2 regions of the Caulobacter sp. GW821-FHT10F06 genome follow, and region 2 is predicted to be linked to the other one. Evidence: riboswitches for the same ligand, from Rfam matches in the RefSeq annotation. Region 2 holds a riboswitch; the other holds the start of a gene.
The links. A riboswitch is a leader RNA that binds a small molecule or an ion and turns the genes downstream of it on or off. The one in region 2 is predicted to bind ZMP and ZTP.
Positions count from the first base shown of each region.

Region 1 (10,143 bases), on a different contig from region 2:
GCGTCCAGTCCCGCCTGCTCGACGCCGCCGCCGACAAGACCAAGCCCGGCGGCCGCCTAGTCTATTGCGTCTGCTCGCTGGAGCCCGAGGAGGGCGAGGCCCAGGTCGAGGCCTTCCTCGCCCGTCGCCCCGACATGCGCCTGGACCCGATCGCCTCGGGCGAGGCCGGCGCGCCGGCCGCCAGCCTGACCGAGCGCGGCACGCTGCGCCTGCTGCCGCATCACCTCGAAGGCGGCCAGGACGGTTTCTTCGCGGCGCGGTTCGTTCGCCTTTAAATCTGTCATCCCGGCCAAGCGAAGCGCAGAGCCGGGACCGCCGGAAGCGCTGAGCCTGTTGCGGTCCCGGCTCGGCGCGCTTCGCACTTGGCCGGGATGACAGCTCTTGAAGCCCCGCCTTGTCCGAGGCCGCGACCCCGTTTAAGCCAAGGGCATGACCGCCGCACCGCTCATCGCCCCGTCGATCCTGGCCTCCGACTTCGCCAAGCTCGGACAGGAAGTCGCCGCCATCGAGGCGGCCGGCGCCGACTGGGTGCATGTCGACGTGATGGACGGCCACTTCGTGCCCAACATCACGCTGGGTCCCGACATCGTCAAAGCGATCCGGCCGCACGCCAGGATTCCGTTCGACGTCCACCTGATGATCAGCCCGGCCGACCCCTATCTGGAGGCCTTCCGCGCCGCCGGGGCCGACCTGATCAGCATCCACCCGGAAGCCGGGCCTCACCTGCATCGCTCGCTCAAGCGCATCCGCGAGCTGGGGGCGAAGGCGGGCGTGGTGTTCAATCCCTCGACCAGCATCGACCACGTCGAGTGGATTCTGGAAGACGTCGACCTGCTGCTGGTGATGTCGGTCAATCCGGGCTTCGGCGGCCAGAGCTTCATTCCCGGCCAGCTGCGCAAGGTGGAGGCCCTTCGCAGGATGGTCGACAAGGCCGGGCTCGACATCATCATCGAGGTCGACGGCGGCGTCACCCCGGCCACCGCCCCGCAATGCGTCGCCGCCGGGGCCACCGCCCTGGTCGCCGGCTCGGCGGTGTTCAAGGGCGGACCCGACGCCTACGCCGCCAACATCCGCGCGCTCAAGGGCGGCTGACCGGCGCGATGGTGTTGGAACGCTTCGCCCGCGGCCTTCCGAGACTCCCCGCCCTCCCGCGCGGCGGGATCCTGACGCGAGCGATCGGCGCCAACATCCAGGCCCATGTCGAGCGCGAGTGGTTCGGCTCGCCGCCGCACCGCATGCTGATCTCGCTGCCACGGCCCAAGGGCCTGGCGGCCCATCCCCACGATCCCCGTCCCGTCGACGCCGAGCACGGCCGCAAGATCGTCGGCGGCGTGATGAACCTGTCGGGCGGGGCCTTGAGGATCGGCGAGGCCGGCGATCCGTTCGACACCCCCAGCCCGACCCGCCGCTTCGCCATCAACCTGCACCGCTTCGACTGGTTGCCCGACCTGATGGCCGCCGGCCCCGACGGCGCGCGCCGGGCCCTGCGGCTGATCGACGACTGGCGCCGGGTGTTCGGCCGCTGGAACGCGTTTTCCTGGAGCGGCGAGTGCCTGGAGCGACGGGTGTTCCACCTGGCCTGCGCCGCCCGCGCCCTGGCCGCCGAGGGCTCCGACGCCGAGGTCGCCGATCTTTCCATGGATCTGGCCCGTCAGGCCCGCCAGCTGCTGAAGGCCTCCGACCAGCCCGATCGCCTGCTGGAGCGCGCCGTAGCCGCCGCCATCGCCGGCTGCGTGCTGGCCGAAGGCCCCGGCGACAAGCTGATCGACAAGGCGATGAAGATCGTCGCGGCCCAGATCGACCTGATCGTGCTGGGCGACGGCGGCCACGCCAGCCGCTCGCCCGAGGCCGGACTGGAGCTGCTCTTCGACCTGCTGACCCTCGACGACGCCCTGGGCCAGCGCGGCCGCCCTTCGCCCGAGACGGTGTCGCGGGCCATCGACCGCCTGGCTTCGGCCGCGCGGTTCTTCACGTTGGCCGACGGCCAGCTGGCGGCCTTCCACGGCGGCGAGGCCGTCTCCAGCCGCCGCATCGCCGCGGCTCTCGCCCATGACGACGCCGGCCCGCGCCCGCCCGACAGCGCCCCGCATGTCGGCTTCCAGCGGATGCAGGGCGCCAGCATCCAGGTGATGGCCGACACCGGTCCGCCGCCCACCGGTCCCTTGAGCCGCGCCGCCTGCGCCCAGCCCGCCGCCGTCGAGATCGTCTGCGGCAAGGACCGGTTGATCACCAGTTGCGGCTGGAGCCCGGAGGCCACCGGCGCCAACGCTTTCCGCCTGTCGGACGCCGCCTCGACCATCTCGGTCGGCGACGGCTCGGCCGGCCGGCCCTTGTCGGGCTTCCGCGCCCACGCCCTGGGCCCCTGGCTGATCGACGGCGCGACCGACGTGCAGGTCAAGCGCCACGACGGCGACAACGGCGTCTGGCTCGACATCGTCCACGACGGCTGGCGGCGCCTGGGCCTGAACCACGCCCGCCGCCTGTTCCTCGACACGGGCAGCGACGAGCTGCGCGGCGAGGACAGCCTGATCCCCCTGACGCCGGGCGACGCCGCCGGCCCGCGCCGCTACCTGCCCTTCGCCGCCCGCTTCCACCTGCACCCCGACGCCCGCGCCTCGATCGCCCGCGACGGCAAGAGCGTGCTGATCCGAGGACCGTCCAACATCGGCTGGTGGCTGAGGAACGACGCCGTCGACGTCGAGATCGCCGCCTCGGCCCACTTCGATCACGGCCAGGCCCGCAAGGCCGGCCAGATCGTGCTCAAGAGCCAGGTCCGCCCCGAGGTCGGCGCCAAGATCCGCTGGAAGCTGACCCGGGCCGAGGGCTAGGCATGGGCTTCGCGCGCAGACCGCCGCTGGATCCCGGCCGCTCGCGGCACGTCCCGGAGTTCACGGACGACGAGGTGGCGGAGGTCTGCGCCGCCCTGGCGGCCGACGTCCCGGAGCTGCTGGCCATGCTCCAGCGCGAAGCCGACCAGCCGGGCAGCGTGCCGCTGGCGGACTATGACGACACCTATGACCGCCTGCTAACCTGGCTGTTCGAGCGGCAGTACGTCTACACGCACATCGAGATGGCCATGCTGTTCAAGGCCGTGAGGGCGCGGTTGGCGAAGGGCTGAGGCGGGCCCGCCCGTAAGAGGCTCCCCCTCTGACGCAGGATCTTCGACATCGCATTGACTCCCCGGCCCTCGCCCGTATTTTCCGCCCCGTTCGAGTGACTGGCGTTGAAGGTGGGCGACCACCGGGGAGCTCGCAACGCATAAGCCGCGCGCCTGGGCTCCCTTACCGTCTTCCACCAGACCCGGAGTCCCGCCGTGCCCGCCGCCCCCGACTATCCGTCCGCCCCCAATCTCGTTTCGCCCAAGCGCGCCCTGCTGTCGGTCTCCGACAAGACCGGCCTGGTCGAGGCGGCCAAGGTCCTGCACGAGGCGGGCGTCGAGCTGGTCTCGACCGGCGGCACCAAGGCGGCGATCGCCGCGGCCGGCCTGCCGGTCAAGGACGTGTCGGACCTGACCGGTTTCCCTGAGATGATGGACGGCCGGGTCAAGACCCTGCACCCCATCGTCCACGGCGGCCTGCTGGGCGTGCGCGACGCCCCCGAGCACGCTCAGGCCATGGCCGACCACGGCATCGGCGGCATCGATATCCTGTACGTGAACCTCTATCCGTTCGAGGCCACGGTGGCGAAGGGCGGAAGCTACGCCGAGTGCGTCGAGAACATCGACATCGGCGGCCCGGCGATGATCCGCTCGGCGGCCAAGAACCACGGCTATGTCGCTGTCTGCACCGATCCCTCGGATCTGGCCGAAGTGCTGGCAGCCCTGAAGGCCGGCGGGACCACCCTGGCTCTGCGTCAGACCCTGGCGGCCCGCGCCTATGCCCGCACGGCGGCCTATGACGCGGCGATCTCGGCCTGGTTCGCCCAGGCCCTGGGCCAGGACTTCCCGGCTCGCAAGGCCATCGCCGGCGAGCTGCGCCAGACCATGCGTTATGGCGAGAACCCGCACCAGAAGGCGGCCTTCTACGCCTTCCCCAACCCGCGCGTCGGGGTCGCCACGGCGACCCAGCTGCAGGGCAAGGAACTGAGCTACAACAACATCAACGACACCGACGCGGCCTTCGAGCTGATCGCCGAGTTCGATCCCGCCGACGGCCCGGCCGTGGCGATCATCAAGCACGCCAACCCCTGCGGCGTGGCCGTGGGCGGCAGCCAGCGCGAGGCCTATGAGCGGGCGCTGGCCTGCGACCCGACCTCGGCCTTCGGCGGCATCGTCGCCGTCAATTCGCGCCTGACCCGCGAGGCGGCGCTGCAGATGGTCGAGATCTTCACCGAGGTGGTGATCGCCCCGGAAGCCGACGACGACGCCATCGAGGTCTTCGCCGCCAAGAAGAACCTGCGCCTGCTGGTCACCGGCGGCCTGCCCGACGCGCTGTCGACCGGCGACACCTTCAAGAGCGTGGCCGGCGGCTTCCTGGTTCAGTCGCGCGACGACGCGCGGATCAAGGCCTCTGACCTGAAGATCGTCACGAAGCGTCAGCCGACCGACGAGGAGGTGCGCGACATGCTGTTCGCCTTCACCGTGGGCAAGCACGTCAAGTCCAACGCCATCGTCTATGCCCGCGCCGGCCAGACCCTGGGCGTGGGCGCCGGCCAGATGAACCGCAAGGACAGCGCCCGCATCGCGGCGCTGCGCGCGGCCGATTTCGGGCTCGACCTCCAGGGCTGCGCCTGCGCCTCGGAAGCCTTCTTCCCATTCGCCGACGGTCTCATCCAGGCCGCCGAAGCCGGCGCCACGGCGATCATCCAGCCGGGCGGCTCGATGCGCGATCCGGAGGTCATCGAGGCGGCCGACAAGCTTGGCCTCACAATGGCCTTCACCGGCGTGCGAGTGTTCCGTCACTAGGTCTTGGTGCGTGACCCTCGTCCTTCGACAAGCTCAGGATGAGGGTCTCTAATGCGCCGCCACAGCCATCGTCCTCATCCTGAGCCTGTCGAAGGACGAGGACGACGCAGGGAGTAGAACGGCCATGCACAGCGCCGCCTGGGGAGCCAGGGTCGTCCAGCACTCGAAGGTGTTCAAGCCTCCGGGTAACGGCCCCTTCCCGGTGGCGCTGATCCTGCATGGCTGCGGCGGCAAGACGCCGTTCCTGGAGACCTATGCGCAGACCGCCGTGGCGGCCGGCTACGCGGCCATTGTGGTCGACTCGCTGAAGCCGCGCGGCATGTCGACCCTGGACGGCAAGCTGTTCGTCTGCACCGGGACCACCTTGCAGGGCCTCAAGCGCTCGGCCGACGTCTTCGCCATGCTGGCCTGGCTCGAGGAGCAGGCCTGGGCCGACCATGAGCGCGTCTTCCTGGCCGGCTGGAGCCATGGCGGCTGGACGATCATGGACGGCTACGCGATCGGCGTGAACGCGGCCCGGGCCACGGGCCTGCCGGACGCCGATCCGTTGCGGCTGCGGGCCCAGGTCAAGGGCGCACTGCTGGTCTATCCCTATGCCAGCTACCCCTCGCTGACCAGCAGCCGGGGCTGGGGCCAGTACGGACCGCGCGTCTGGTCGGTGCTGGGCGGCAAGGACCAGGTGGTCGGCTGGAAGCATCCGAAGAAGGCGCTGGAGCGCCTGTCCCGCGACGGGCTCAGCGTCGACACCGTGTTCCTCGCCGACGCCACCCACGCCTTCGACGACGACCAGGCCAACGACCCGCGCGCCAAATACCGTCCCGACCTGTTCGGCCAGACACGGGACTATTTCACGCTGGCCCTGACTGAGGCGCTGAAGACCTAGGCGGCCGCCGTCCGTCGGATCGGCGTCGGGCCGCGATAGAGCCGGCGCCACACCCACTCCAGCGGACCCATGCTGAAGCGGTCCATCCACCAGCGCGACCACAGGATCTGGACGATCCAGGTCACGACGACCAGCAGGGCCAGGACCGGACGATCCAGCTTGCCGTGCAGGCCAAGGCCCCGGCCGCCGTAGAAGATCGTGGTCATGATCAGCGACTGGCTCAGATAGTTGGTGAAGGCCATCTGGCCGACCGGGGCCAGGACGGCCGGGATCGCCTTCCAGAACCCGGTCGAGCGCGAGGCGAAGACCATCAGGCTGACATAGCTCAGCGTGGTCAGCGGCGCGGTGGCGATCTGGAACCAGCCCGCGCCCTGGATCAGCGGCTTGGGCAGGCCCGTCAGGGCGGCGGTGATGAACAGCGCGCCGGTCACGGCCAGGGCCAGCAGCCCGATGACCGTGAGGGTCGCATAGGTCTTCTTGGAGGCCTCGCCGGTGAAGACGCCGGCCTTGAAGCAGCCCAGGCCCAGCATCATCAGGCCGCAGGTCATCACGAAGATGATCGGCTCGCCCATCAGGAATTGCGCCCGGTCCTTGGCGTTCTGGACCAGCGACTGGACGAAGGTCCCGGCGTACTGGGCCGCGGCGGCGCTGTTCTCGGCGGCGTCCTTGGCGGTTTCGAGCGCCTCCTTGGCCGGATCAGGGGGGCCGAAATTCATCATCACCAGCCCGATCACGAAGGCTAGCGACAGGCCCGCCCAGATCCCCGCGCCGGTGCGGATCAGCCGCCTGGGCGTCCAGGACCGGGCCAGCATCACCGCGAAGCCGGCCAAGGCGTAACTCAGCAGCACGTCGCCGTACCAGAGAGCGAAGCCGTGCAGCAGGCCAAACACCACCATCCACATCAGCCGCTTGCGCAGGATCGCGCCGCGCTCGGTTTCGGACCGCTCGCCGCCGACCAGGAAGATCGAGATCCCGAACAGCATCGAGAACAGGGTGACGAACTTGCGCTGGAACAGCCATTGGGTGATCACCCAGACTGAGACCGTGTCGGCCCCCGTCCCGTGCGGCCAGTTCTTCACCGACTCGGCCACGCCCGGGGCGACGGCGAAGTCGGGAATGTTGCAGAGCAGGATGCCCAGCACCCCGAGCCCCCGCAGGGAATCGAGCAGGACGATGCGGTCTTTGGTCATGGGCCCCCACGGCGTTTCAACGCCAGCCTAATCCGGTCACCCGGACTTCCACAACCGGTCTCAGGCGACGGGCGTCGCTTCGGTGTCAGGCGCCTGTTCCGGCACCCGCAGCAGCACCACGGCGCCGCCGATCATGAACAGGGCCGAGACCGCCACCGCGATGCGCTGGTCGCCGACGGCGCGGGTGCCGACCGCGATCACCAGCGGGGCCATGAAGGCCGTGGCCTTGCCCGACAGCGCGTAGAGCCCGAACCACCGCCCGGTCTCGCCGGCCGGCGCCAGCTGCGCCATCCAGGCCCGCAAGCTGGCCTGGGCCGGTCCGAAGGTCAGACCCACGAACAGGCTGAAGGCCAGGAACATCCGCTCCGGCGTGCTGGAGAACAGCGCCCCACCCGGCATGGCCGGCGCGACGGGAATGGCGAAGAACAGCGTGTCCTTGCCCACGCAGCCGACCCCGGCCGCGCCGAACAGCACCACCGCCACGGCGATCAGCACGGTGGCCTTGGAGCCCAGCTTCTGGTCGACCCGACCGCCGATGAAAGTGCCGATCCCGGCCATCACCGACAGGGCGATGGCGTAGAGACCCAGCTGCGTCGTCGTCCAGCCGAACAGGCCGGCGGCCAGCACGCCGCCGAAGGCGATGAAGCTGGAGATGCCGTCGCCCAGCAGCATGCGGCCGACCAGGAACTTCAACATGTGCGGCTTGGCCGGCAGGCTGCGGATTGTCTCCCACAGCTCGGCGAGCGGCCTGGCCCCGCTGGCCGGCGGCGGCTGGGGCGCGCTGATCATCAGCGGCCAGCTGAACATCAGGAACCACACGGCGACCATCGGGCCGACGATGCGGTCGGGCTCATGCAGGGCCTTGCTCAGGCCCAGCAACGGCGTCTCCGGCAGGGAAAAGCCCAGCAGCACGATGAACAGCGAGATCAGCGCCCCGACATAGGCCAGGGCCCAGGCGGTGCCCGACAGCCGCCCGACCTGACCCGGCTTGGCGACGATCGGCAGCAGGGCGTTCATCACCGATCCGCCCAGCTCGGCCGTGACCCCGGCCACGACCAGGCAGACCAGGATCGGCAGGATGCGAGACGCGTCGCCCGGTGTCGCCAGCCACAGGGCGCTGCTGGCGATCACGAACGGAACCGCCAGGCCGATCAACCAGGCGCGCGGATTGCGCCGCGCATCGACGGCCGCCCCGACCAGCGGGCTGAAGATCGCGATGGCCAGGCCCGAGACGGCGCCGGCATAGCCCAGCAGGCTCTGGCCGCGCGCCGCGTCGCCGACGAAGCCGGCCGCGAAATAGGGCGTGAAGATGAAGGTCGCGATCAGCGCCCAATAGGGCTGCTGGGCCCACTCGTAAGCCGCCCAGGCGACGCGCTTGCGATCACCGTCGTCCATCTGCTTCCCCGCCATTGTCTCCCTCTCCTAGGGGAGAGGGAGACGGGGAGCCAGCCCTATCCCGCCGTCGCCAGCTCGCGCAGGGCGGCGTTGGCGATGGTCAGCTTGGCGAAGGTCCAGCCGCCGCCGGCGTTCTCGATGTCCTCGACCGTGCGCTTGACCGAGCGGACCCGGTCCATGCGCAGGGCGGCCCACGAGGTGACCGCCGCCTTGGCCGAGACCTCGTCTTCGCCGGCCTGGGCGCTGGCCGAGAACTTCAGCACCGCCTGGGTGATCGCGGTCTGCTCGCTCAGCAGGTCCTCGATCAGGCGCCGCACCGCTAGACGCTCGAAGGCGTCGCCGCCGACGAACGAACCGGACGCGCCGCGCAGGCGGTCGAAGCCGAAGGCCGCGCCGACTTGGTGATAGAGGCGAGCGACGTTCTTCACCGTCCAGCTGGAGGCGTTGGCCAGGTCGACCAGATCGGCCGCCGTGGTCAGCGGCTGCAAGGCCGCGACGGCCTGGGCCAGGGTTTCCGGCGCGCCGTCGGCGACATAGGCCTTCACCCGCTTGGCGACGACCTTCTGCTCGTAGCCCGACAGGACGGCCGGCGTCAGGGCGCGCAGCTCGGCGACCGACGGGCCGTAGCTGTCGACCAGGGTCTTGACCGCGGCCTTGTCGCGGAACGCCCGGCGGGCCAGCCAGAAGGTCTGGCTGCGCAGGGCGTAGGCCAGGGCCTTGTAGAGCGCGGTCTGGCCAGCGGCCGAGGCCTTGCCGTCCAACGCCGAGACCTGGTCCCACAGCGCGTCGACGCCGAGGATCTCGCGGGCGGCGGCGAAGCCGGTGACCAGGGCGTCGGTGTCGCAACCGGCGGCGGCCTTCAGACGTCCCGGAAAGGTCGGGCCACACATGTTGACCATCTGGTTGCCGACCACCGTGGCGATGATCTCGCGCTTCAGGCGGTGCTTCTGCATCTGGTCGGCATAGCGATCCATGGCCGGCGGGAAGTAGCCGCGCAGGGTGGCTTCGAACCAGGGATCATCCGGCGCGTCGGAGGCGACGATCTCGTCGAACAGATCCAGCTTGCCATAGGCCAGCAGCACCGCCAGCTCGGGCCGGGTCAGGCCCTTGCCGGACTGGCCGCGTTCCAGCAGCACGGTGTTGCCGGGCAGGCCCTCGACCTTGCGGTCCAGGCGACCCCGGCCCTCCAGGTCGGCCATGAAGCGGGCGTGCGATTCGACCTCCGAGACCGCGTCGCTTTCCATCAGCGTCAGGGCCAGGGTCTGGTCGTAATTGTCGGCCAGCACGTGGCTGGCGACATCGTTTGTCATGGTCGGCAGCAGGGTGTTTCGGCCTTCGCGCGACAGCTGTTGCGAGCGCTCCAGCAGACCGGTGAGGATCTTGATATTGACCTCGTGGTCGGAGCTGTCGACCCCGGCCGAGTTGTCGATGGCGTCGGTGTTGATGTGCCCGCCAGCCCCTCCAGCGCCAGATTGGGCGAACTCGACGCGGCCAGCCTGGGTCAGGCCAAGATTGGCGCCCTCGCCCACCACCTTGACCCGCAGGTCCGAGCCGTTGACGCGGATGGCGTCATTGGCCTTGTCGCCGGCGTCGGCGTTGCTCTCGCCCTTGGCCTTCACATAGGTGCCGATGCCGCCGAGATAGAGCAGCTCGGCCTTCGACTTCAGGATCGCGGTCATCAGTTCGGCGGGCGAGACGGACTCGGCCTTGATCTCGAACAGGGCCCGAACCTCGGCAGACAGCGGGATGGTCTTCAGGCTGCGGGCGAAGAC
Region 1 is NZ_JBXASK010000006.1:12,174-22,316, reverse strand. It holds gene AC1RUS_RS14125 (RsmB/NOP family class I SAM-dependent RNA methyltransferase) at 1-275, shown strand, start outside; gene rpe (ribulose-phosphate 3-epimerase) at 430-1,092, shown strand; gene AC1RUS_RS14115 (heparinase II/III family protein) at 1,107-2,828, shown strand; gene AC1RUS_RS14110 (hypothetical protein) at 2,831-3,118, shown strand; ZMP/ZTP riboswitch at 3,204-3,284, shown strand; gene purH (bifunctional phosphoribosylaminoimidazolecarboxamide formyltransferase/IMP cyclohydrolase) at 3,314-4,903, shown strand; gene AC1RUS_RS14100 (dienelactone hydrolase family protein) at 5,028-5,786, shown strand; gene AC1RUS_RS14095 (DUF418 domain-containing protein) at 5,783-6,976, opposite strand; gene AC1RUS_RS14090 (MFS transporter) at 7,037-8,386, opposite strand; gene AC1RUS_RS14085 (NAD-glutamate dehydrogenase) at 8,428-10,143, opposite strand, start outside.
Region 1: linked by a shared signal. The riboswitch ahead of purH (bifunctional phosphoribosylaminoimidazolecarboxamide formyltransferase/IMP cyclohydrolase) and the one ahead of AC1RUS_RS12385 (LysE family translocator) in region 2 are both predicted to bind ZMP and ZTP.

Region 2 (10,143 bases):
CGATCGAGTGGGGCGGCAAGACGCTGGTCCTCGAAACCGGTCGCATCGCCCGTCAAGCCGACGGCGCCGTTCTGGCCACCATGGGCGAAACCGTCGTCCTGGCCACCGCCGTGTTCGCCAAGAAGGCGAAGCCCGGCCAAGATTTCTTCCCGCTGACGGTCAACTACCAGGAAAAGACCTTCGCGGCCGGCAAGATCCCCGGCGGCTTCTTCAAGCGCGAAGGCCGTCCGTCGGAAAAGGAAACCCTGGTTTCCCGCCTGATCGACCGTCCGATCCGCCCGCTGTTCGTCAAGGGCTTCAAGAACGAAGTCCAGGTTGTCGTCACCGTGCTGCAGCACGACCTCGAGAACGATCCCGACATCCTGGGCATGGTGGCCGCCTCGGCCGCCCTGGTCCTGTCGGGCGCCCCGTTCATGGGCCCGATCGGCGCCGCGCGCGTCGGTTACGTTGATGGCGGCTACGTGCTGAACCCGACGCTCGACGAGCTGAAGGAAAGCAAGATGGACCTGGTCGTGGCCGGCACCGCCGACGCCGTGATGATGGTCGAGTCGGAAATCCAAGAGCTGTCGGAAGAGATCGTCCTGGGCGGCGTCTCCTTCGCGCACAAGGAAATGCAGACGGTGATCGACGCGATCATCGAGCTGGCCGAACACGCCGCCAAGGAGCCCTTCGACTTCCAACCGGAAGACACCGACGCCCTGAAGGCCGAAGTGAAGAAGGCCGTCGGCAAGGATCTGGCCGACGCCTACAAGATCCAAGCCAAGGGCGAACGCGTCGCCGCGCTGGGCGCCGCCAAGACCAAGGCCATCGAGACCTTCGCCAAGAGCGACACCAACCCGGCCGGCATCGACCCGCTGAAGCTGGTCTCGGTGTTCAAGGAACTGGAAGCCGACATCGTTCGTCGCTCCATCCTCGACACCGGCATCCGCATCGACGGCCGCACGGTCGACAAGGTGCGTCCGATCCTGGGCGAAGTCGGCATCCTGCCGCGCACCCACGGCTCGGCCCTGTTCACCCGCGGCGAGACCCAGGCGATCGTGGTCGCCACCCTGGGCACCGGCGACGACGAGCAGTTCATCGACGCCCTGGAAGGCACCTACAAGGAATCCTTCCTGCTGCACTACAACTTCCCTCCCTACAGCGTCGGTGAAACCGGCCGTATGGGCAGCCCGGGCCGCCGCGAAATCGGCCATGGCAAGCTGGCCTGGCGCGCTCTGCGTCCGATGCTGCCGGCCAAGGAAGACTTCCCCTACACCATCCGCCTGGTCTCCGAGATCACCGAGTCGAACGGCTCGTCCTCGATGGCCACGGTCTGCGGCTCCTCGCTGGCCATGATGGACGCGGGCGTTCCGCTGATCCGTCCGGTCTCGGGCATCGCCATGGGCCTGATCCTCGAAAAGGACGGCTTCGCCGTTCTGTCCGACATCCTCGGCGACGAAGATCACCTCGGCGACATGGACTTCAAGGTGGCCGGCACCAGCGAGGGCCTGACCTCGCTGCAGATGGACATCAAGATCGCCGGCATCACCGAAGAGATCATGAAGCAAGCGCTGGCCCAGGCTAAGGGCGGCCGTGAGCACATCCTCGGCGAGATGAACAAGGCGATGGACGCGCCGCGGGAAGAAGTCGGCGACTTCGCCCCGAAGATCGAGACCATCACCATCCCGACCGACAAGATCCGCGAAGTGATCGGCACCGGCGGCAAGGTGATCCGCGAGATCGTCGCCACCACCGGCGCCAAGGTCGACATCAACGACGAAGGCACGGTCAAGGTCTCGGCCTCGGACGGCGCCAAGATCAAGGCCGCCATCGACTGGATCAAGTCGATCACGCAGGAAGCTGAAGTCGGCGCGATCTATGACGGCAAGGTCGTCAAGGTCGTCGATTTCGGCGCCTTCGTGAACTTCTTCGGCGCCAAGGACGGTCTCGTCCACGTCAGCCAGATCAGCAACGAACGCGTCGCCAAGCCGTCGGACGTGCTGAAGGAAGGTCAGATCGTGAAGGTGAAGCTCCTGGGCTTCGACGATCGCGGCAAGACCAAGCTGTCGATGAAGGTCGTCGATCAAGAGACCGGCGAAGACCTGTCCAAGAAGGAAGCCCCGGCCGAAGAGGCGTAAGCCTCTTCACCGGTCTTTCCGGAAGGAACTCAGGCGGGCGGCTCCGAAAGGGGCCGCCCGTTTTGCGTTTTGGGTCGATGGGTAGGGTCGTCCGTGACGAACCGGACTCGGGAAGCCGGCGCGGCTAGCCGCCCGGGTGCAGGCCCGGCGCTTCCTGGCCCGTGCGGGCGACATATTCGGTATAGCCGCCGCCGTACTGATGGACGCCCTCGGGCGTCAGCTCCAGGACGCGATTGCTCAGCGCCCCCAGGAAGTGGCGGTCGTGCGAGACGAAGAGCATGGTGCCCTCGAAGTCCGCAAGGGCCGCGACCAACATCTCCTTGGTCGTCATGTCCAGGTGGTTAGTCGGCTCGTCCAGCACCAGCAGGTTCGGCGGGTCGAACAGCATCTTGGCCATGACCAGGCGCGCCTTCTCGCCGCCGGACAGCACGCGGCAGGGCTTTTCGACATCGTCGCCCGAGAAGCCGAAGCAGCCCGCCAGGGTGCGCAACGCGCCCTGGCCCGCTTGCGGGAACGAGCGCTCCAAGGACTCGAAGATCGTCTCTTCGCCATCCAGCAGGTCCATGGAGTGCTGGGCGAAATAGCCCATCCGGACGCTGGCGCCGATATTGACCGTGCCCTGGTCGGGCGTGGTGTCGCCAGCCACCAGCTTCAGCAGCGTCGACTTGCCGGCGCCGTTGGCGCCCAGGACGCACCAGCGCTCCTTGCGGCGCACCAGGAAGTCCAGGCCCTCGTAGATCGGGTTGGCGCCATAGCCCTTGTGGACGTTGCGCAGGTTGATCACGTCGTCGCCCGACCGCGGCGGGCTCTGGAACTCGAACTGGACTGACTGGCGGCGGCGCGGAGCCTCGACCCGCTCGATCTTGTCGAGCTTCTTGACCCGGCTCTGCACCTGGGCGGCGTGCGAGGCGCGCGCCTTGAACTTCTCGATAAACTTGATTTCCTTGGCCAGCATGGCCTGCTGGCGCTCGTACTGGGCCTGGCGCTGCGCCTCGCCCAGCGCGCGCTGCTGTTCGTAGAAGTCCAGATCGCCCGAATAGGTGATCAGCTGGCCGCCGTCGATCTCGACCACCTTGCCGATGATGCGGTTCATGAAGGCGCGGTCGTGCGACGTCATCAGCAGGGCGCCGTCGTAGTTCTTGAGGAACGCCTCCAGCCAGATCAGGCTTTCCAGGTCCAGGTGGTTGGAGGGCTCGTCCAGCAGCATGCCGTCGGGGCGCATCAGCAGGATGCGAGCCAGCGCCACGCGCATCTTCCAGCCGCCCGACAGCAGGCCGACGTCGCCGTCCATGCGCTCCTGGCTGAAGCTCAGGCCGGCCAGCACCTCGCGCGCCCGCGCCTCCAGCGCATAGCCGTCCAGTTCCTGGAAGCGCTCCAGCACCTCGCCATAGCGTTCGAGGACGGCGTCCATCTCGTCGGCCTTGTCCGGATCGACCATGGCCGCCTCGAGCGTGGCCATTTCGGCGGCCAGCGCGCTGACGGGACCGACGCCGTCCATTACCGCGGCGACCGCGCTCTGACCCGACATCTCGCCGACGTCCTGGCTGAAATAGCCGATTGTCATGCCGGGATCGATCGCGACCAGCCCGTCGTCGGGCTGCTCCTGACCGGTGATCATGCGGAACAGAGTCGTCTTGCCGGCGCCGTTCGGGCCGACCAGCCCCACCTTTTCGCCCTTTTGGACGCCCATCGAGGCTTCGATGAACAGGAGCTGGTGGCCGTTTTGCTTGGAGATATTGTCGAGGCGGATCATGGGCGGTCTGCTAACGCGGGCGGACGCAGAACGCCAGCCCTAGAGCCGCTCCCGATCCCGGGCGCGATGATGGGTCACTCGTCCCGGGACCGGACGCGCCTACCGTCTTGGCGTCACCCGGATGGTCACGTCGTCGGGCGCGCCGTTGCCGCCCCGGCAGGCGGCCGGCTTGAACTTCAGGTCCATGCACACCCAGACCTCGGTCAGGCGGTTGTCCTTGTTGACCCGTACGTTGAGCCCCTCGCGGGTCATGCCGCGATTGCCCTTCAGGAAGGCCTCGCGCACCTGCCCGGCGGTCAGGGTCCCGTTCGGGCCGGGCGTCAGGTCGGGCACGTTGAGCTTGGAGCGCACCGCGCGGGCCTTCTTGAAATAGGCCTCGGGCGTGGGCCATTTGCATGTGCCATGGGCTTGCCACTCATGCTGCAGCAGCCAGGGCGAGGGCGTCATGCAGAGATTGGCCTTCACCGTCTTGAGGCTCATCGGCGGGCTGGGCTTGCAGTAGCGCGGATGCACCTTGTCGGGGCCGTTGGGCCACAGGCCGTGAACGGTGAAGCCGAAGTTGTTGGCCTCGCACTGGATGGCCTTGTCCGACTCCGGGATGTTGGCCCGGCAGGCCTCCGGCGACCAGAACAGGGCCAGCAGATAGGCGGCGGTCGGCACGTCGGTGTGGATCTGGTCGGCCGGCGGGATCTCGGCCGGAGCCGGAACCACGGTCGGCGGGATCGCGCAGGATTTCAGGCTGGAAGCCTGGGCCATGCCCGACAGGGCGAGGGCGGCGACGGCGCCGATCAGGACGCGGGCGAACTTCGAGGTCATGCGGACTCCAACTCCAGGCGTCCGCACTCTCTAGCAAACCGATGACAGGCTCAATCAGCGCCGGGCTTCGGTGGCCATCCGGATCGCCAGCCCGCCCAGCACGGTGGCCATCAGCCACCGCTGGATCAGCGCGAAGCTGGGACGCGTGGCCAGGAAGGTGGCGATCGTCCCGGCGGCCATGCAGATCACGCCGTTGACGCTGAGGCTGATGGCGATCTGGCTGAGCCCCAAGGCCAGGGACTGGGTGAGCACCCCGCCGTGCTCGGGCTTGATGAATTGCGGCAACAGCGAGAGGTAGAGCATCGCCGCCTTGGGGTTCAGCAGGTTGGTCAGGAAGCCCATGCTGATCAGCTTGGCGGGGCTGTCCTTGGGCAGTTCGCGCACCTGGAACGGCGAGGCGCCGCCCGGCCTGATCGCCTGCCAGGCCAGCCAGCCCAGATAGAGCGCGCCGCCGAACCGCAGCACGTCATAGGCGATGGGCGCGGCCATCAAGAGAGCGGTGATGCCCAGCGCCGCGCACAACAGATAGACGACGAAGCCCGCGGCCGTGCCGATCAGCGACACGATCCCGGCCAGCGGTCCCTGGCAGATCGAGCGGCTGACCAAGTAGAGCATGTTGGGCCCCGGGGTCAGGGCCATGCCCAGGCAGATGAGGCTGAAGGCGATCCAGGTCTTGGCTTCCGGCATGGGCGCGGCTCCGCTGCGAAAGAGGTGAGGGCGCCCAGGCGTACGGCTGTCGATGCGGTCCGCGCTTCCCGAGGGTGCTCCCTCCGATCGCCAGTCGCGCGGACCGGTCGAGCCTACACACCGACCCCATCCGCGTCACCGGTCGGCGTTGCGCGAGCGGCAAAAGCGGCGGGCCGATCACCCAAGCGTCACCTTTCCGCCACAGAGTGCGCAATTAAGAACGATTATCATTGCGACTGCCTTGCATGATCGCTAAGAACGCGTCGCAAATTCAGGAAGGGTCGCGAGTGATCGCAGACTCTGCTGGGGATAGGATTTTCCATGCATAACTCGAACACCCGCGGCCTCAATGGCGGCGTCGTCAGCCGTCCTCGTCGCGCGCTCGGCGTCGCGGCCGTCGCCGGTCTCGCCGGCCTGACCTTCGGCGCGGGCGCCGCCCATGCCGCCGACGTGGACGCCGCAATGGCGACCGCCGCGGCCGCCGCGGTTCCGGCCGACAGCACCGAGGTCTCGGGCGTCGACGTCAAGAGCCAGCGCAAGCTTCGCCCGCAGTCGGAGAAGTTCACCAAGCCGCTGCTCGACACGCCCAAGTCGGTCAACATCATCACCTCGGACGCGCTGGACCAGCAGGCGATCAGCAGCCTGGCCGACGCCTTCCGCACCGTGCCGGGCATCACGCTGGAATCGGGCGAGGGCGGTTCGCCCGCCGGCGACCGTCCGCGCATCCGCGGCATGGACTCGACCTCGGACATCTTCGTCGACGGCGTCCGCGACGCCGGCGGCCAGTCGCGCGAAGTCTTCGCCCTGGAGCAGATCGAGATCGTCAAGGGTCCGGGCTCGGCCTTCAGCGGCCGCGGCTCGACCGGCGGCGCCGTCAACCTGGTGACCAAGGTGGCCCGTCCCGGCGACTTCAAGGCCGCCTCGCTGACCCTGGGCGACGACGCCACCCGCCGCGTGACGCTGGACGTCAACGAAGCCATCACCGACAGCGTCGCCGTTCGCCTGAACGGCCTCTATCACGAGAACGAGGTCAACGGCCGCAAGGGCGTCAGCGGCGACCGCTGGGGCGTCGCGGCCTCGGTCGGGTTCGGCCTGAACGGCCCCAGCCGACTGACCCTCGACTACTACCACCTCGACACCAGCGAAGTGCCGGACTACGGCGTGCCCTACGAGCGCACGACCATCAACGGCGTGGTCTACGGCACGTTGCTGAAGGGTCACGACGACGACTTCTACGGCCTCCGCAGCCGCGACTTCCGCGACACCAGCGCCGACATCTCTACCCTGCGCTTCCAGCAGGATCTGGGCGGGACCTGGAAGTTCTCGACGGCGGTCCGCTACGGCCGCACCACCAACGCCTATGTGGTCACCAACCCCGACGACAGCCGCGGCAACGTCGCCAACGGCTATCTCTTCCGCTCGTCGAAGAACCGCAACACCCTGACCACCACGACGGCCAACGCCAACACCATCACCGGCGAGTTCGCGACCGGCGGCCTCAAGCACAGCGTGGCCTTCGGCACCGAGTGGGCCGAGGAACAGACCCACAGCCAGGGCTATGTCGTGGCGGGTCCGGGCCTGACCGCCGGCCTGGCGCCGGCTCTGGTCAGCGCCGCCTACAGCAGCACCAACCTCGCCTGCAGCAGCGCCTCGCGTCTGGGCGCCGTCTACGGCTATAACTGCACCACCCTGAGCAACCCGAACTACAACGATCCGTGGATCGGCACGATCACGCGCTCGCCGACCTTCACCGAGACGCGGGTGACGACCAAGGCGCTGTTCGCCTTCGACACCATCGAGTTCAACGAGCACTGGCTGCTGAACCTCGGCGTGCGTCACGACGACTACACCAACCGCTTCACCGGCGGGACCTACACCGCCACGGGCGTGACCCCGACGGCTCCGCTGACCAACAAGTCCAGCTTCTGGAACTACCAGCTGGGCCTCGTCTACAAGCCGGTCGAAGAGGCCAGCCTCTACGCCTCGTATGGCAGCTCGTCGAACCCGTCGGGCGAAGGCTCCGGCGACGTGTCGTCGGTGGCCGCGACCACCGTCAATCTCGATCCCGAGCAGAACGACAGCTACGAGATCGGCGCCAAGTGGAACACGTTCGGCGGCAAGCTGAACCTGACGGCGGCCGTCTTCCGCACCGACAAGACCAACGCTCGGGTCACCGATGCGCTGGGCGTCATCAGCCTGATCGGCAATTCGCGGGTCCAGGGTGTTGAACTGGGCGCCGGCGGCCAGATCACCCAGGCCTGGAGCGTGACGGCGGGCTACAGCTACACCGACAGCGAAGTGATCGACGGCGGCTTCTCGTCGGGCGCTCCGTCGCCGAACAACGGCAAGGTGTTCCCCAACACGCCCAAGCACGCCTTCAGCGGCTGGAGCGCCTACCGCATCACCCCGGCGATCACCGTCGGCGGCGGCGCATCCTACATGTCCATGCGCTACGGCAACGCCACCAACACCTATTCGGTGCCCAGCTACTGGCGCTACGACGCCATGGCGTCTTGGAAGTTCAACAACAGCGTCGACCTGCAGCTGAACCTGCAGAACCTGACCGACGAGCGCTATGCGGTGAAGCCCTTCACCACCCACATGGTGCAGATCGCGGCCGGCCGTACGGCGCTGCTGAAGCTGAACGTCAAGTACTGAGACTCCCCTCTCAGACTTGACGCGCGCCCCGTCTGGCCAGCCCATTGCCGGACGGGGCGTCTTCATGTCCGGGGCCTAGGTTTTTCGAAATGATGCTGCAGATTCCCAAGGTGCTGACCAAGGCCCAGGTCGCCGAATGCCGGGCGATCATGGACGCCGCGCCATGGGTCGACGGCAACATGACCTCGGGTTTCCAGGCCGCGATGGCCAAGAACAACCAGCAACTGCCGCAGGAGGGCGAGGCGGCCCGCACCGTCGGGGCGATCATCGTCAAGGCGCTGGAGGCCCATCCGCTGTTCGTTTCGGCGGCTCTGCCCAAGACCATCCTGTCGCCGATGTTCAACCGCTACGGCGAGGGCATGGGGTTTGCCGACCACATCGACAATTCGGTGCGTCGCGATCCGGTCACTGGCCAGCGGCTGCGCACCGATCTTTCGGCCACGCTCTTCCTGGCCGAGCCCGAGGACTATGACGGCGGCGAGCTGGTGGTCGACGACCTCTATGGCAGCCATGCGGTGAAACTGGGCGCAGGCGACCTGATCCTCTATCCGGCCTCGAGCCTGCACCACGTCACCGAGGTGACGCGGGGAACGCGGACGGCCAGCTTCTTCTGGATCCAAAGCCTGGTGCGCGACGACGCCAAGCGGGCCCTGCTGCTGGACATGGACGTGGCCATCCAGCGCCTGTCCCAGGCCGTGGGGCCAACCGACGCCTCGATCCTGACCCTGACCGGGACCTATCACAACCTGCTGCGCCAATGGGCGGAGCTCTGAAATATCACGTTCAGCGAACATCGGGCCGTTTCGCCAACCATAAGTTTACCCTTGGGCCGCACGATCCGGACGACCACGTTCCGGAGCCTCGATGCCGCGCCCCTCGTCTTCCGACGCGACCCCGCTCGCGCCCTCGCCGTTCGGCGAGGCGGAAGCCGCACGCTGGTTCTTCGAGAACGCCAACGACCTCTTCGCCGTGATCTCGCCGCAGGGGCGGCTGAAGGCGGTCAATCCGGCCTGGACCCCCCTGACCGGCTGGACCGCCGAGCAGCTGGTCGGCCAGGCCTGCGTCTCCTTCGTCCACCCCGAGAGCCACGCCGAGCTGATCGAGGCCGGCCGCCAGGTGCGGGAGACTGGCGCGGCCGTCAGCCGCCTGCGGATCCTGTGTCGCGACGGCCAGGCGGTCTGGCTGGAAGGCCATATGCGTCTGGGCCCGAACGGCGAGACCGTCGGCACCCTGCGTGACGTCTCGCTGGAGGTGGCGGCCACTCGCACCCGGGTGATGCTGGCCGAGGCCGCCGGCATCGGCCTGTGGAGCTATGATCCGCGCGACGAGACGATCGACTGGTCGCCCGACGCCCTGTCCTCCACCGACCTGAGCCCCACCGACCTGGCCACCGCTGACCTTTTCCTGGCCCGCCTGCCGATCGAGCAGCGCGATCCGGTGTTCAAGATCTTCTACGAGGCCGTGCGCTCGGGCGAGCCGGGCGCGGTCGAGTTCCGCCTCCGAGGCCGCGACGACCAGTGGTTCACCCTGCGCTCGACCTATCGGGCCGAACCGCTGGACAGCGGCCTGTTCGTGCTCAAGGGCATCTCGCAGAACGTCACCGACGTGGCCCGCAGCCGCGACGCGGCCCTCTGGGGCGAGCGCCGGGCCCGGCAGCTGGTCGAGGAGGCGCCGTTCGCGGTGGCCGTCTACGACCTGGACCTGAAGCTGCGCGTGGTCAGCCCCAGGTTCCTGGAAGTCTTCAAGTCGAGCGAGGCCGCCGTCATCGGCCGGTCGCTGCACGACCTGACCCATGGCCAGCGCAAGCGCTTCGTCTCGGCCGTTGAACGGGCCCTGTCGGGCGAGATCGTCACCCGCCGCGAAGACCGGCTGCGCGACGCCGAGGGGGTCGAACACTGCCTGCGCTGGGAGGCGCGGCCCTGGCGCAACGCCATGGGCGCCATCGTCGGCGTGATCACTTACATGGACGACATCACCGCCCTGGCCGACGCCCGCCGCGAGGCCCGGGTCAACGCCAAGCGGCTACGGATCGCGCTGGGCGCGGCCCAGGCCGGCGTCTATGAGATCGACCACGAGCATCGCGCCTTCTGGGGCTCGCCGGAATTCCATCGC
Region 2 is NZ_JBXASK010000005.1:90,794-100,936, reverse strand. It holds gene pnp (polyribonucleotide nucleotidyltransferase) at 1-2,117, shown strand, start outside; gene AC1RUS_RS12395 (ABC-F family ATP-binding cassette domain-containing protein) at 2,242-3,870, opposite strand; gene AC1RUS_RS12390 (ribonuclease T2) at 3,970-4,686, opposite strand; gene AC1RUS_RS12385 (LysE family translocator) at 4,741-5,373, opposite strand; ZMP/ZTP riboswitch at 5,399-5,481, opposite strand; gene AC1RUS_RS12380 (TonB-dependent receptor) at 5,695-8,031, shown strand; gene AC1RUS_RS12375 (Fe2+-dependent dioxygenase) at 8,121-8,804, shown strand; gene AC1RUS_RS12370 (PAS domain S-box protein) at 8,896-10,143, shown strand, end outside.